DNA from 4 places in the Clostridium sp. DJ247 genome. Region 4 is predicted to be linked to each of the others. Evidence: riboswitches for the same ligand, from Rfam matches in the RefSeq annotation. Region 4 holds a riboswitch; each other region holds the start of a gene.
What was found. A riboswitch is a leader RNA that binds a small molecule or an ion and turns the genes downstream of it on or off. The one in region 4 is predicted to bind cyclic di-GMP.

Region 1: linked by a shared signal. The riboswitch ahead of HGI79_RS06380 (A24 family peptidase) and the one ahead of HGI79_RS22120 (Ig domain-containing protein) in region 4 are both predicted to bind cyclic di-GMP.
Region 2: linked by a shared signal. The riboswitch ahead of HGI79_RS17205 (L-lactate dehydrogenase) and the one ahead of HGI79_RS22120 (Ig domain-containing protein) in region 4 are both predicted to bind cyclic di-GMP.
Region 3: linked by a shared signal. The riboswitch ahead of HGI79_RS19350 (HD-GYP domain-containing protein) and the one ahead of HGI79_RS22120 (Ig domain-containing protein) in region 4 are both predicted to bind cyclic di-GMP.

Annotation. Positions count from the first base shown of each region.
Region 1 covers NZ_JABAIW010000011.1:22,998-26,721, forward strand. Annotated here, with positions in the region: gene HGI79_RS06365 (TIGR01906 family membrane protein) at 1-44, opposite strand, end outside; gene groES (co-chaperone GroES) at 404-688, shown strand; gene groL (chaperonin GroEL) at 742-2,370, shown strand; cyclic di-GMP riboswitch class II at 2,562-2,645, shown strand; gene HGI79_RS06380 (A24 family peptidase) at 2,702-3,451, shown strand.
Region 2 covers NZ_JABAIW010000048.1:15,308-19,031, forward strand. Annotated here, with positions in the region: gene HGI79_RS17195 (methyl-accepting chemotaxis protein) at 1-251, opposite strand, end outside; gene HGI79_RS17200 (acyltransferase) at 432-1,169, opposite strand; gene HGI79_RS17205 (L-lactate dehydrogenase) at 1,262-2,197, opposite strand; cyclic di-GMP riboswitch class I at 2,367-2,456, opposite strand; gene HGI79_RS17210 (hypothetical protein) at 2,993-3,214, opposite strand; gene HGI79_RS23735 (diguanylate cyclase domain-containing protein) at 3,329-3,430, opposite strand; gene trpA (tryptophan synthase subunit alpha) at 3,500-3,724, opposite strand, start outside.
Region 3 covers NZ_JABAIW010000064.1:7,684-11,407, reverse strand. Annotated here, with positions in the region: gene HGI79_RS19360 (alpha/beta-type small acid-soluble spore protein) at 298-495, shown strand; gene HGI79_RS19355 (hypothetical protein) at 775-1,218, opposite strand; gene HGI79_RS19350 (HD-GYP domain-containing protein) at 1,333-1,704, opposite strand; cyclic di-GMP riboswitch class I at 1,685-1,773, opposite strand; gene HGI79_RS19345 (D-glucuronyl C5-epimerase family protein) at 2,219-3,553, shown strand.
Region 4 covers NZ_JABAIW010000112.1:221-3,708, forward strand. Annotated here, with positions in the region: partial or broken gene HGI79_RS22120 (Ig domain-containing protein) at 1-2,155, opposite strand, end outside; cyclic di-GMP riboswitch class I at 2,362-2,449, opposite strand; partial or broken gene HGI79_RS22125 (Ig-like domain-containing protein) at 2,842-3,488, opposite strand, start outside.

The sequences.
Region 1 (3,724 bases), on a different contig from region 4:
AAAAGTATTTTCATTTTTTTATTTATTTTTATCACTCCCTTCATTCATAGTGTTTCCACTTAGGATTCCTATGTAGTTATCGATGAAAAAATAAATTTCTTTAGAATAGTCTGTATTATAACCATAAAAATTGAAAATAATATGAATATGTGTGCACTTGTGTTAAAAAACGTTTTAAAGTTATTTTTATGAAATTAACAGAAATAAGGAGAAAAAAGTACATAATTAACTTATATTCAGCTAATTCGGTTTAATTAGTATATATAGTGTGAAATTGGAATTTGAAAATACGGATATGTTTAATTATTATAATAATTGTATTAGCACTCGAGATTAGTGAGTGCTAACAATAAAAGTTTAAAATATATTTAAATAAATTAAATAATATTAAGGAGGGGTTTAAATGAGTATTAGACCACTTGGAGACAGAGTTGTCATTAAAAGAGTTGAAGCAGAGGAGACTACAAAAAGCGGTATAGTTTTACCAGGAGCCGCTAAAGAAAAACCACAGGAAGCTGAAGTAATTGCTGTGGGACCAGGCGGAATAGTTAATGGAAAAGAAGTTAAAATTGAAGTTAAAGTTGGAGATAGAGTATTATTCTCCAAATATTCTGGAACAGAAGTTAAGATAGATGGAAATGAATACACTATCTTAAAACAAGATGACATATTAGCAGTAATAGAATAAAGTGAAACTTTACTAAAAATAATAGAACATAATTAAGTAGGGAGGGTTTTTTAATGGCAAAAAAGATTTTATTTGGCGAAGAAGCAAGAAGAGCACTTCAATCAGGTGTAGATCAATTAGCTAATACTGTTAAAGTTACACTTGGACCAAAAGGAAGAAACGTTGTACTTGATAAAAAATTTGGTTCACCACTTATAACTAATGATGGTGTTACTATAGCGAGAGATGTTGAATTGGAAGATCCAATTGAGAACATGGGAGCTCAACTTGTTAAAGAAGTTGCTACAAAGACAAATGATGTAGCAGGAGATGGAACAACTACAGCTACATTACTTGCTCAAGCTATAATCAGAGAAGGATTAAAAAATGTTACTGGTGGAGCTAATCCAATACTTATAAGACAAGGTATAAAGATAGCTGTAGATAAAGCTGTTGATGAAATCAAGAAGATTTCAAGACAAATCGAAGGAAAAGAAGATATAGCTAGAGTTGCTGCAATATCAGCTGCTGATGAAGAAATAGGAAAGCTTATAGCTGATGCTATGGAAAAAGTAGGCAACGAAGGTGTTATTACTGTAGAAGAATCAAAATCTATGGGAACTGAATTAAATGTTGTTGAAGGTATGCAGTTCGATAGAGGATATGTAAGTCCTTATATGATAACTGATACTGAAAAAATGGAAGCTGTATTAGATGAACCATATATCTTAATTACAGATAAGAAAATATCAAACATACAAGATATATTACCAGTACTTGAACAAATAGTTCAACAAGGTAAAAAGTTATTAATAGTATCTGAAGATATAGAAGGAGAAGCATTAGCTACTCTTGTTGTTAACAAATTAAGAGGAACATTTACTTGTGTAGGAGTAAAAGCTCCAGGTTTTGGTGACAGAAGAAAAGATATGTTAACAGATATAGCAATACTTACTGGCGGAGAAGTAATTTCAGAAGATTTAGGAAGAGAACTAAAAGAAGTTACAATCGACATGCTTGGAAGAGCTGAATCAGTAAAAGTAGGTAAGGAAAATACTACTATAGTAAATGGAAAAGGCGACAAGAACGCTATCCAAGACAGAATAGCTCAAATTAAGAGACAAATCGAAGGAACTACTTCAGATTTCGATAGAGAAAAATTCCAAGAAAGACTTGCAAAATTAGCAGGTGGAGTAGCTGTAATTAAAGTTGGAGCTGCAACTGAAACTGAATTAAAAGAAAAGAAATTAAGAATAGAAGATGCTTTAGCAGCTACAAAAGCAGCTGTTGAAGAAGGTATAGTTCCAGGTGGTGGAACAGCTTATGTTAATGCAATTACAGAGGTTAGCAAGTTAACTTCTGATGTATTAGACGTAAAAGTTGGTATAGATATAATCAAAAAATCATTAGAAGAGCCAGTAAGACAAATAGCATTTAATGCTGGAGTTGAAGGTTCTGTAATAATCGAAAAAGTTAAAAACAGCGAAGTTGGTGTTGGATATGATGCACTAAACGATAAATATGTAGATATGGTTAAAGCTGGTATAGTTGACCCAACTAAGGTTACAAGATCAGCTCTACAAAATGCTGCATCAGTTGCATCAACATTACTAACAACAGAATCAGTTGTTGCTGATATTCCTAGCAAGAATGATCCTCCAATGCCAGGTGCACCAGGAATGGATGGAATGGGAATGTACTAATCGTAGGATTAGGAAATAAGGATATAATAAAAAGTACTATGCATATGCGTAGTACTTTTTTATTGTTAAATAATAATAAATGCACTTTAGTTTCTATGATGATATAACGAAATATAAAATAGGTAAATTGCAAACGAAAACTTGTTGAATTTAATTAAATTAAATGGTAAAATTAAACCAATAATATACAAGGTGATAAGGGAAACAATGAGATACACACTGTATTTGGGCATCTGGTGTGTATAGAGTTAGTGATGCAACCGACCCTATACTCATAAGTAATTTCTTAAGGGTATAGGGTTTTGCTTTACACTGAAAATGGAGAGTATGCATGTATATTTATTATGGTGTTACTATTTTTATTCTTGGAACTATAATAGGAAGCTTCCTAAATGTCTGTATATATAGAATACCAAGGGAGCAATCTATTGCCTATCCATCGTCACATTGTACAAGCTGTAATAACGAAATTAAATGGTATGACCTATTTCCTATTGTAAGTTACATATTTTTAAAAGGAAAATGTAGATACTGTGGAGAAAAAGTATCAATAAGATATCCTATTATAGAATTTATAACAGGATTGATATATTTAATGCTTTACATTAAATATGGAATAACAATAAGTCTTATAAAATATATAGTATTTATAAGCATACTTATTGTTATCGGAATGATAGATTTTGATACTACAGATGTTTACTTTAATACTACGGTAACAGGTGCAGTTGCTGCAGTAATATTTTTAGCAATATATTTTTATATGGGACTACCTATAAAAAGTTATATTTATGGTGGCGTGCTAGGTGGAGGGATTCTATCACTGATTGCTTTAATAACAAAAGGCGGTATGGGCTGGGGAGATGTAGAAATCTGTCTTGTTTGTGGATTGTTTCTAGGGCTTAAGCTTACAGCAGTTATGTTGTTTTTATCCTTTATTATTGGATCAGTTATAGGAGTGATACTTATTTTATTAGGAAAGAAGTCAAGAAAAGATTACATACCTTTTGGTCCATCTATTGTTATTGCTGCTGTTGGTGTGGTGTTTTTTGGACAAAGTATTTTGAATTGGTATTTGTAGGGGGGCTAGATGGAAATTTAAATTATACTCCGGAATATGTTGCCAAACTTCAGTACGTTAAAAACTTTTAATCAGTCTAAAGTTTGTGTTTAAGAAAATCTAAGAACCTTATATAAACTCGCTGCGCTCAAACATATATAAAGTTCTAAGATTTTCTAAAACACTTCACTAAGACTGATAAAAAAGTTTTTAAATGTACTTTCAGTTTTGTCAACATATTCCTACGTATAATTTAAATTTCTAGCTAGAACCTCAGAGTGTGGGTAGAAGGAG
Region 2 (3,724 bases), on a different contig from region 4:
TTAGGATTAGTATCCAAAATACGTTTTATCATAGGACTTTGAACAGTTTCACGTACCTCTGCAAGTCTCCCTGTTAGCCATGTGTTAACATGATTTGTAGCTTCATTTGTTCTCAGTGACATTGAATTAATTAGCTCAGTTTCAATTATCTTGTTAAATTGCACGTATGCTACTGCAGTTAGTGACAATAAGCCAACTATAACTAATGGCAAAATTACAACAATTAATTTGGATTTAAAAGACATTTTCATAGATTTTGATCCCCTTACATAAATATTATAAAATTTGTTTTCCATACTTTACCTTGTTTATTATTCTTTGTTATTACATTCTTAAAACGGCAGCCTTATGGTAAGTATTGGTACAATTTATGTTAAAACATCAAAATTTCTACCAATACAAAAGAAATTTAAAGCCTTTTAATTTTACAATTAATCATTTTGAAATTCACTATTATAAAGCCATATGTGTTTTAATTGATCTCCACTATTATCAAAAGTTTCTCGATTTCTTACCTGTTTTGCAGGCACTCCTGCCACTAAAACATTTGGTTCTACACTCTTGTTTATTAATGAACAAGCACCTACTATAGATTGCTCTCCAATTGTCACACCTGGTAATATTGTTGAATTTGAATATATCTTAACATAATCCTTTACTATTACAGGAGCATAGGTTCTTAGGGAATGATCATGCTCTGTATGAGAGTGAGTAAATATTGTTACTCCTTCAGTTATGACTACAGAATTTCCTAAAAGTACACCACCTTTAGAATCTATAAATGTTCCCCTGTTTAAAAATACGTTATCGCCTATTTCAATGTTATCTGGTATATTAAAACGAACATTTTCTTCAGCTATAAAATTTTCTCCACAGGACTTAAATAGTTTTTTTGCTAATATCCTTCTAAATGGAATAGCAAAGTTAGCTACAAGACACATAGGGGATTTATCTAATACATCCCATAAAAAATGTAGATATCTCTTTTTCTCTGAAAAGCCTATTTCTTTATTTTTCGGCAAATAATCTCCATACAACTGAATTTCTTCTATAAATTCAGCAGGAAAAGAACATCCTAAAGTACTTAAAATATTTGCTACATCCTCTTTAGTTATACCTACCTTCACTATATCCTCTATTTCATACAATAAATTATCTATTCTACTCATATTCTATTATGGTTATTAAAATCATAACAAAAAATAACCATTTCCCCCTTTTTAAAATTTATTAACACTTACGATTTTATTAGATATTAATATTAAATACTTAAACTTGAAATAATATTTTTTAATGAATCCGCAGATACTTGAAGTTTTTTTATCTCATGTATATCTAAAGGAATATCTATTACTTTTTCTATGCCTGAAGAATTTATTATAGTTGGAAGAGATATGCAGACATCTTTAATTCCATATTGCCCTGTTAAATAGCTTGATACTGTAAGTACGGAATTTTGATTTCTAACAACTGTTTCTACTATTGTTCTTACTGCTACAGCTATTCCATAATAGGTTGACCCTTTTTTTTCTATTATTTTGTATGCAGAATCTACAACTTCTTTATGGATTATATCTCTTATTTTTTCTATCTTATGATTTTTATTTAAAAGATTTTCCATATCTACACCTAAAATATTTACTGCACTCCACACAGGGACAGAACTATCTCCATGCTCTCCTATTACATAAGCGCATATATTTCTACTGTCTACATTAATGTATTCACTTATTAAAAATTTAAATCTTGCGGTATCTAAAATTGTTCCAGAACCTATTATCTTTCTTGATTCCATACCAATCAGCTTATTTGTCACAAAAGTTAAAATATCTACTGGATTAGTAACTATTAAAATAATTGAATCTTTACAATAGTCTTTAATCTCATTTATTATAGATTTCATTATATCTGCATTACGTTGTGTAAGATTTAATCTTGATTCCCCTGGTTTTTGAACTGTTCCAGCAGTTATAATTATCATCTTCGAATTAGCGCAATCGCAGTATTTACCTGCCTTAACTTTAACAGGCATCATAGAAGGTACACAGTGATTTAAGTCCATAGCCTCACCTTCAGCTTTTTCCATATTCATATCTACTAATACAATATCTGTTGCTATTGAACTTAACATTAAAGTATGAGCTATTGATGAACCTACAAGTCCAGCTCCAATAATTGATATTTTTGTTCTAAACATAACTTCCCTCCAGCAATATATTTTTAAACCATAAGCATTTATGTTGTCCCATTTACATGTAACTTCTATTTTGTTTTTTTAAAATAATGATAAATTAAAAGGTGCCTATAAATTTAAATTATAGACACCAAAATACAAACAAATATACAAATTATTGTTATAACTATATTTTGGTGGCCTGGCAATCATAGAAAGTAGAATTTTCCTTAGACCCATAGCTTTGCGACCTTACCTTTCAGTAAGTGTGCTATTATCATTATATAGGTTTTTTATGATTTTTTATTTTTATAGGATATTTAATAAATGTTGTGCAACATAAAATGGTAAATATCTAAAACACGTTTTATTTAAGGTTTTCTGCACAATGCTATGATTTAACAAAACATTAATAAATACTATAAAACATGTGATTACCACATATTGCTACGCAATATATATAAAATAGCCTTTTAATATTAAAAATTGTTATTTTTTATATTATTACACTTATTAAACCAATTTTCAACATAATAATTAAAAATTTTTGAAAAATATTGTTAATTTTACTTAATAATATTTTTAATACTACTTCTAGTAAGAAGTTTTTTTTCATAATAAATTTGATATACCATTGTAACTTCTAATAAAGTAATTTAAGTACTGGATCAATTTGAAGATTTTTAGCTGTTCCTCATACTGAGCACACTAAAAAAGAACTTACTAATACGCAAGTTCTTTAGGCATCTTAATATTATATTATAAATTTAGTTAAAAACTATCTTAAAGTCTGATTCATTCATGCTTGTATTACTATCATTATGTAAGACTAATTTTTTCTTTAGGTGCAAAATTCTTTTCAATTGTCCATGTAACTGCTACGCTATTTTTCAGCTTAAATACTGCAAATGTCCTATAAAAATTTGGAATGAATATACCTAAATACTGAGAAACATAATAATCTACATACTTAAGATCATCCTCAATTATCTCTCCTACAAGATTTCGAATCATTGTAAGATTATTCTCACAATCCTTCATTCATAACACCTCCATCCTGACAATATCATAAACAATATCTACATAATTATTAGTTTCATACCTTTTTTTATATTATATGGATAATAAAATTATAAATACTCTTAACAACAAAAATTAGTACAGAAATAAAATCTCCATACTAACTTCTATCTTATCACCTATTTCATCGCCATAGGTATCATTTATACTTTTAAATTTGTTAACATCTATAGATATCTACAGCTTAAATTAAATTTCGGACACGTATATACATCTAGGACTTGAGCTTAATACTCTCTTAAGTTTTTAACGTAAAACTTCTTTTATTTCCGCTACAAAGCTTCTTACAGCTTCCACCGCAGCTTCTTTACTTTCAGCTTCTGCTATTTTTTTTACGATAGCACTTCCAACAATAATGGCATCACAATAAGGTTTAAATTCCTTTGCCATTTCCGCACTTGATATTCCAAAACCTAAACCTTTAGGCATTTCAGTATATTGTGATACTAATTCCATGTATTGTGGAATATT
Region 3 (3,724 bases), on a different contig from region 4:
TTATAATAAAAAAGAAAGCCCTAACATTTGTTAGGGAGGTCTTATGCTTTTAAGCATAAGCGAGGAATTTTATTATAGCAACAATATAAGTCTAACCTAAATTTAAAATTTTATTCCATAAATTTTTATCATAGAAGTCATTCATTTCTCCAATTTTGATAAAGGTTAGAAAATTTACAAGTAATTTAATAGTGTAATAATTTTATAACTGCACAAACTTTAATTACAAACATAAGTACAAACATAAGTACAAACAAAGCATAAAGTAAAAATTATAGTTTAAAGGAGAGATTAATTATGGCAAACAGAAATAATAGAGTATTAGTACCACAAGCAAAAAAAGGATTAGATCAATTTAAAATTGAATCAGCTAGAGAAGTAGGAGTAGACTTAAAAGAAGGCTATAATGGTGATCTAACTTCAAGAGAAGCTGGATCAGTAGGCGGAAACATGGTTAAGAAAATGGTAGAAGCTTACGAACAAGGATTGAAGTAAGATATATCTTATAAGATGACATGTGAAATAGAAAGGTCTGTAGCTTTATTATAGACTTTTCTGTTTTTTTATATTGTAGGTAATATATTTTTTTATAATACATATAATAAAATTAATAATTTACTACAAGTACATTATATATTCCTCCTTACACTAGCAGAAATGCTAGTGTTTATTAATTATTTAAAAAGTTAACTATAAAAAAGATAGTTTCAGTAACGTAAGTAACAGAAACTATCTTTCATAGTATGTTTTAATTCCTAATTTTGCATAGTTCTATTAGTACCACCAAGGTCTATGATGCCCTGGGTAAGGATAATATGGCCTATGATACCAATAAGGAGGATAATATGGTTGATGATAGTAATATGGATAGTAATAAGGATAATATTGGCGATAGTTATCCGTATCTTCAAAACTTGCATCATCACGTACTATATCCTCAGGAAAGGTTTGTTGTAAACCAAATTGATTAGGTGCTGTTGGAATTTGAGCTGTTGGAGCTTGAGCAACCTGTGGTGCTATTCTCTGAGGTTGAGCTAGTTGTTGTCCATATACTGCTGGACAGCAGTAAGCTATTGGGCAGTAATATGTGTGTTGACAGGTATTCGTAAAAGACGGTTCTTTATCTTCATGCTCATGCTCATGGTGATGGTGGCGATCTTCTTCTACCTCCTGATTAAGTTTTTCGTTAACAGTTTCGTCGTCACTTCTAAAGTACATAAATATACCTCCATAATATTGAACTACATAATCAGTATATTCACTATACTTAAATAAAGTTACAGTTTTTTATAAAGTGAAACTTGAATCAGATGGGATTTGTCTTACGATAGCTTACAATACTTTTAATAGAGTATTATGTTTATTGAGTGGCTGCTCACTTAAGAATTTATTTTTAATAACATCTATAAATATATCCACTAATTCAGGGTTAAACTGTTTTCCTTTTTCTTTAATTAACACTTCAAAAGCCAGATCACTACATATAGATTTTCTATATATCCTATTTGATGTAAGAGCATCAAAGGTATCCGCAATTGCAATTATTTGAGCTCCATAGGGGATTTCATTACCTTTTAAATTATCAGGATAACCATTTCCATCCGCGAAATAATAAAAGCACCTATAATAATATAGGTGCCTTAATGAATCATGAAATAAATACTGATACAATATTAAATCATATTTCGGCAACCTGGCAATCATAGAAATGTAAATTCCCTTAGATCCATAGCTTTGCGGCCTTACCTTTCAGTAAGTGTGCTATTGTCGATATAATACATTAAAAAATAGTGTAATATTAAAGTATAAAAATAGAACTTTATTGTATATTTATATAAACTTGTAAATTTATGTATAACACTTTATGTTTACATTATATTATAATTATTATAGTAAATCAATTAATTTACTATAATAATATAAAATTTGCCTTAAAATTATTAATGGAAAAGAGTATCGTAGAAACCTCAAGATTTAGTTAGCTTGTTTTATAAAAAATACTTAAAAATAAACATATAATTTCATACTGAAAATATCTATAGATTTAGCCTAGGAAGTAAAAATATAAGCTTAGGGGAGAAAAGTTTACCATATTGCTAGTAAACCTATAAATATTCAAAGTAAAATAACTTTGTTACAACTTTGTTTTTGTATTATACTTGTTAAAGCAAGTAAGCAGCAGGAAATGTTTTTAGTAGCTTTTACAAGGAGGTTTTTAATGAAATATTTAAGAAAATTAATATGTATCAGTAGTATTATCTTAGTAGTATCACTAAGTTTTTATAATGTACAAGCTGCGGAAATCTCGGCTGAAGACTATTATAATACTGCTGAGGGGTATTCTTATTCGCAGCCTTACGAAGCCTTAAGAGTTCTTTCAGAAGCACACAGTAAATATCCAAGTGATAAAAGATTTACTGATGCTTTAGATGAAAGGGCAAAGATTATACTAAACTGGAGCAAGGGAAGTCAGCTCAACGGAAAATATGATGGAGCTATAGATGGATACAATATAATAATAAAAACAGATGGAATATCAGAAACAATAAAAGATGAAGCTAATATTTGTTCAATATTAGCTAAAAGAGGAGAACAGGGTATAGTTAACAGGCTTAAACAACCAGAATATTTTAATCTAGCAGCTGCGGCGCAAAAACAGTATATGAGTTCACATTATGAATATCAAAGTCTAGGAGAATATAATACCTTTGGAAACTACTTACTCATAGAAAATACTTTAAGTTATTCCAATTCTGATGAGATTAAGTTTGATAAAGATGGGATACCAATGGTAAACTATTCAGGAGAATTTTATTATAATCCAATAACTACAGAACAATATGCTCTTACTCTTTACAACGAATATTTAAAAAATCCAAGAAACAATAGAGAAATGAAGGATAAATTTTTAAAGGTTTCGAATTGGCTAATAGATAAAATTGATGTTCTAGGAGCTTTTAGATATCCATTTTACTATAAACATTATCTTAATGATGATGAATTTAAGCCAGGTTGGGTATCATCCATGGCGCAGGGTCAGGCTTTAAGTGTATTTGCTAGAGCGTATAACTTAACAAATAATAAAAAATATATACATGCAGGTAATTCAGTATTTAGGTATTTAATTATAAGAACATCCAGCGGTGGTGTTACAGATAACCTTGGAAGTCTAAATATATCACTTTCTGATTATCCTTTCTTCCAGCTCTATGTAACTAATCCACCATCTTATACATTAAATGGACATATGTTTACGTTAATTGGATTGTATGATTGGTCTAATTTAGATAACAATGATAGGATAAGTAACGAGGCTAAATTATATTTTAATAATGGATTTCAAACTTTAAAATATATATTACCTTATTATGATATAGGTGGATTTGTTACTTATGATTTAGGATATTTAACTAAACCTAATACTAAACCTACTATTAACTACAGTTATTATGGTATTCATATTACTTTATTAGATGCATTATACAGAATAACACAAGATAAGACTATCTATTATTATAGAAATTTATGGACTTCATATATAGAAAAATCATAGTAAATATAATCAAAAATAATATATTTATATAACTTAAGGTCAGCGATAAAAATACTTATCACTGGCTTTTTTAATAAAAATATAGAATTTAATTATATTTAAAGTATTTGTGTTAAAAGTAAGTTGAGTATCTAAATATTTATAGAAATTTTATCGATATAAAGATAAGCT
Region 4 (3,488 bases):
GACTTGTATCACCAGGCATTAATGTTTCATCAGTTGAGTTTACCTCTATACTACTTAAAGTGGGTACTCCATTCACTGTTACTACACACTGCTCTGTAGTGTTATTATTAATTGCTTTAATAGTTACTGTGCCACTGGTTGCATTAGCTGGTATACTAATCAATCCATTTGCATCAACTGTAGCTCTGCTAGAATTTGATGTAGTATACACTGTCCCATTGGATCCATTAGTTACATCCTTAGTAGAACCATCTGACATTGTCGCTCTTACACTTAATTGTATTGTTTCCCCGTAAGATACTGTTGCTGTTGCCGGTGTCATTGCAAGGGCCTTAACGGTTGGTGGACCAGTTACGGTGACAACACACTCACCTTTGATTCCATTATTATCTACTTGAATTCTAGCAGTGCCTTGTTTTGCTCCAGGTAAAACTTGAACCAATCCATTTTGATCTACAGTTACCATTGAAGTATCAGAACTTAAATATTTAGTTCCAGTGGACCCTTCTGTAACCTCCTTTACTGTACCATCAGCCAATGATTCAATAACATTAAGCTGTTTGCTCTGTCCTGATGATAAACTTATACTGAATGGATTTATTTGAAGATGACTTTCAGGAATTGCTCCTGGTACCACGACTTTACATTCTTCACTCAATCCCCCATTTGTAACTTGAATATAAACAGGACCTGGAGATGCATTGGATTCAACTGTAATTAACCCATCCTGACTTACCTTAACAGCAGAAGGATTTGAACTAATATAAACAGTTCCGCTAGTACCTAAAGTAATATCCTTTGTTGTTTGATCTGTCATATTTAAAGTTGTACTTATTTGTTGGCTTGTCCCACGTTCTAGCACCATAGTTTTTGTTGGAGATACACTAATACTAAATGGAGCTACAGGCGAAATTGTTATTACTCCTCTAACAATAAAATCAAATAGACTAAAATATTCAGCTGATGAACCATCGTAAATTGTTCTATAGTTGTTCTTATTATCACTCATTGAAACATATTTTAGATCCCATGTACCTAATTCATCATATTTATCAATAGGAATGGATGCTTCATATATTCCTGTAGTTGCATTCCTATTGAATCTTATAGTGATAGTTTTGCCACTAGGTTTTGCATAAATACCATATACAGAGGTTGTACTTACTCCAGACAACTCATCACTAACTTCTGCAAAAAGTTTAAATAGGGCAGAGTTGTTAGTGTTCTGAATCAACTCTCTAGAAAGCTTATCCAGTTTTGGAGCAATTAAATCTGGAGTTATACCATCTACGTAAATTTTGCAATTACCAAAATCTTGCTTTTCTGACATACTTGGATAGAGAGCAGAATCATATATACATTTATAGTTTCCAGCTTTATCCCTTAAATATACATAATTAAGCTTCCAATCTCCTATTTCATCGTACTGACCAATTGTAATATTTCCTTCGTATTTACCAGTAGTACTATTAAAATACAAACCTAGAGAATAAGATCTGCCACTTGGTTTTAAATAATAGGCATAGACATTATATACTCCAGTATCATCGTCACTGACATCTGCTATTAGCTTTGCTGTCCCAGGGCCGCTAACTTGAGAAGTACTTGTAGTAATACTGTTTAAAACAGGTGGAACCTTATCTGTTGACTCTGGTGTTACGGGTGGAATTGAAACTCCTGAAACAGTAACCCTATAAGGAGAAAAATCAAACTTTTGCCCTGAAGAAGTGCTGTTGACATCATATACATAGCCACTGTTATCCTTTTTATCGGTTAAAGCTAGATAACTTGGTATCCATTCACCCGCTTCATCATAAGTACCGATACTAATAGTTCCTTCATATTTTTGGGTAGTCTGATTTAAATTAAGGTATGTTCCTGTACTATTCCCACTAGGTTTTCTATAAGATATATAAACACTGTTAACTCCCGACAATTCATCACTAACTTCTGCAGTAATTTTAACAGGATTTCCTGGTGATGCTTGACTTGAAGATATGTTTAAACTATTTAATACCGGTGGTGTTACATCCGGTGTAGGATCAAGAATTTCTATTACTGTACCTGCAGCATACGCTGTAAAACTTGTTAAATTCATAACAATTATAACAAAGGTAACTAGTATCTTTTTCATCAATTTCCTTGATGATGTCATATTGCATCCCCCCTTCTTTCTACAATATTTAGTATCATTAAAATTCAAGTCTCACCATCCCCTTTCTTTAAAATTTGTTAAATATCTCTTGAATAACATGAAACTATACTTTATTAACTAAATATTTAATCTAATCTTATAACCATTTTTTTATTTTACTATAAAAAAAATGGTCTATTTGAAGAATAGCCATTAAAAACTGGTTCTTCGGCAACCCGGCTATCATAGTTTATATAAACCTTAGACCTGTGGCTTTGCGCCCTCAACTTTCGTTTGAGTTTGCTATTATCCAAGTACTACATATAATAAGTATAAATTATTTTACCATATTATGCTATATTATACCATATTATTACCCAATTTCAACAGGCACTACTTTAGTATAAAAAAGTCAGAAATCACTTTCTGACTTTAAGATAAATAAATTTATCTTAATAATTGAAGAACCTGTTGTGGTACGTCACCATCATATAGACTACTAGATATCAACTAGCAGGTAGCATTACGAAAAAAGAAGTCAGAGCTATTCCCCCCCTGACTCCTTAATATTAATTTATTACATTCGCTTCCATTTGTTACATCCCTTGTACTGCTGTCTGACATTGTTGCTGTCACTGCCAGCTGTTTTTGCTCTCCTTTTCCTATTGTAGCAGATATATGATTTACAACTTCATTGACAAGCTCTTTTATGGAATTTGAATAGTTATAGTGGTTGCGGCTCCCTTGCCATTATAAGTTCCTCTAATATATACAGTACTATTAGTTGCAGTACTTGGTATTGTAACAAAACCATTTGCATCCACTGTTGCTAGGTTAGCGTTACTAGTACTCCAAACAGTACTTGCTGTTACATCTTGTGATGTTCCATCTGACATAACTGCACTAGAATTAATTTGTAGGGTATTTCCTCGTCTTAATGTTGCTGTACTTGGATTGAATCTCAAACTTGAAAATGTTGGTGCACTAATAGTTATAGTTGTCGCTGCTCCTTTTCCATTATAGGTTCCTCTAATATATACTGTTCCACTTGTTGCCGTACTTGGTACTGTAACAAAACCATTTGCATCTACTGTAGCTAAGTTAGCATTACTAGTACTCCAAACAGTACTTGCTGTTACATCTTGTGATGTTCCATCTGACATAACTGCACTAGAATTAATCTGTAGGGTATTTCCTCGCCCTAATGTCGCTGTACTTGGATTGAATCTCAAACTTGAAAATACTGGTGCACTAATAGTTATAGTGGTTGCTGCTCCTTTTCCATTATAAGTTCCTCTAATATATACAGTACCATTAGTTGCAGTACTTGGTATTGTAACAAAACCATTTGCAT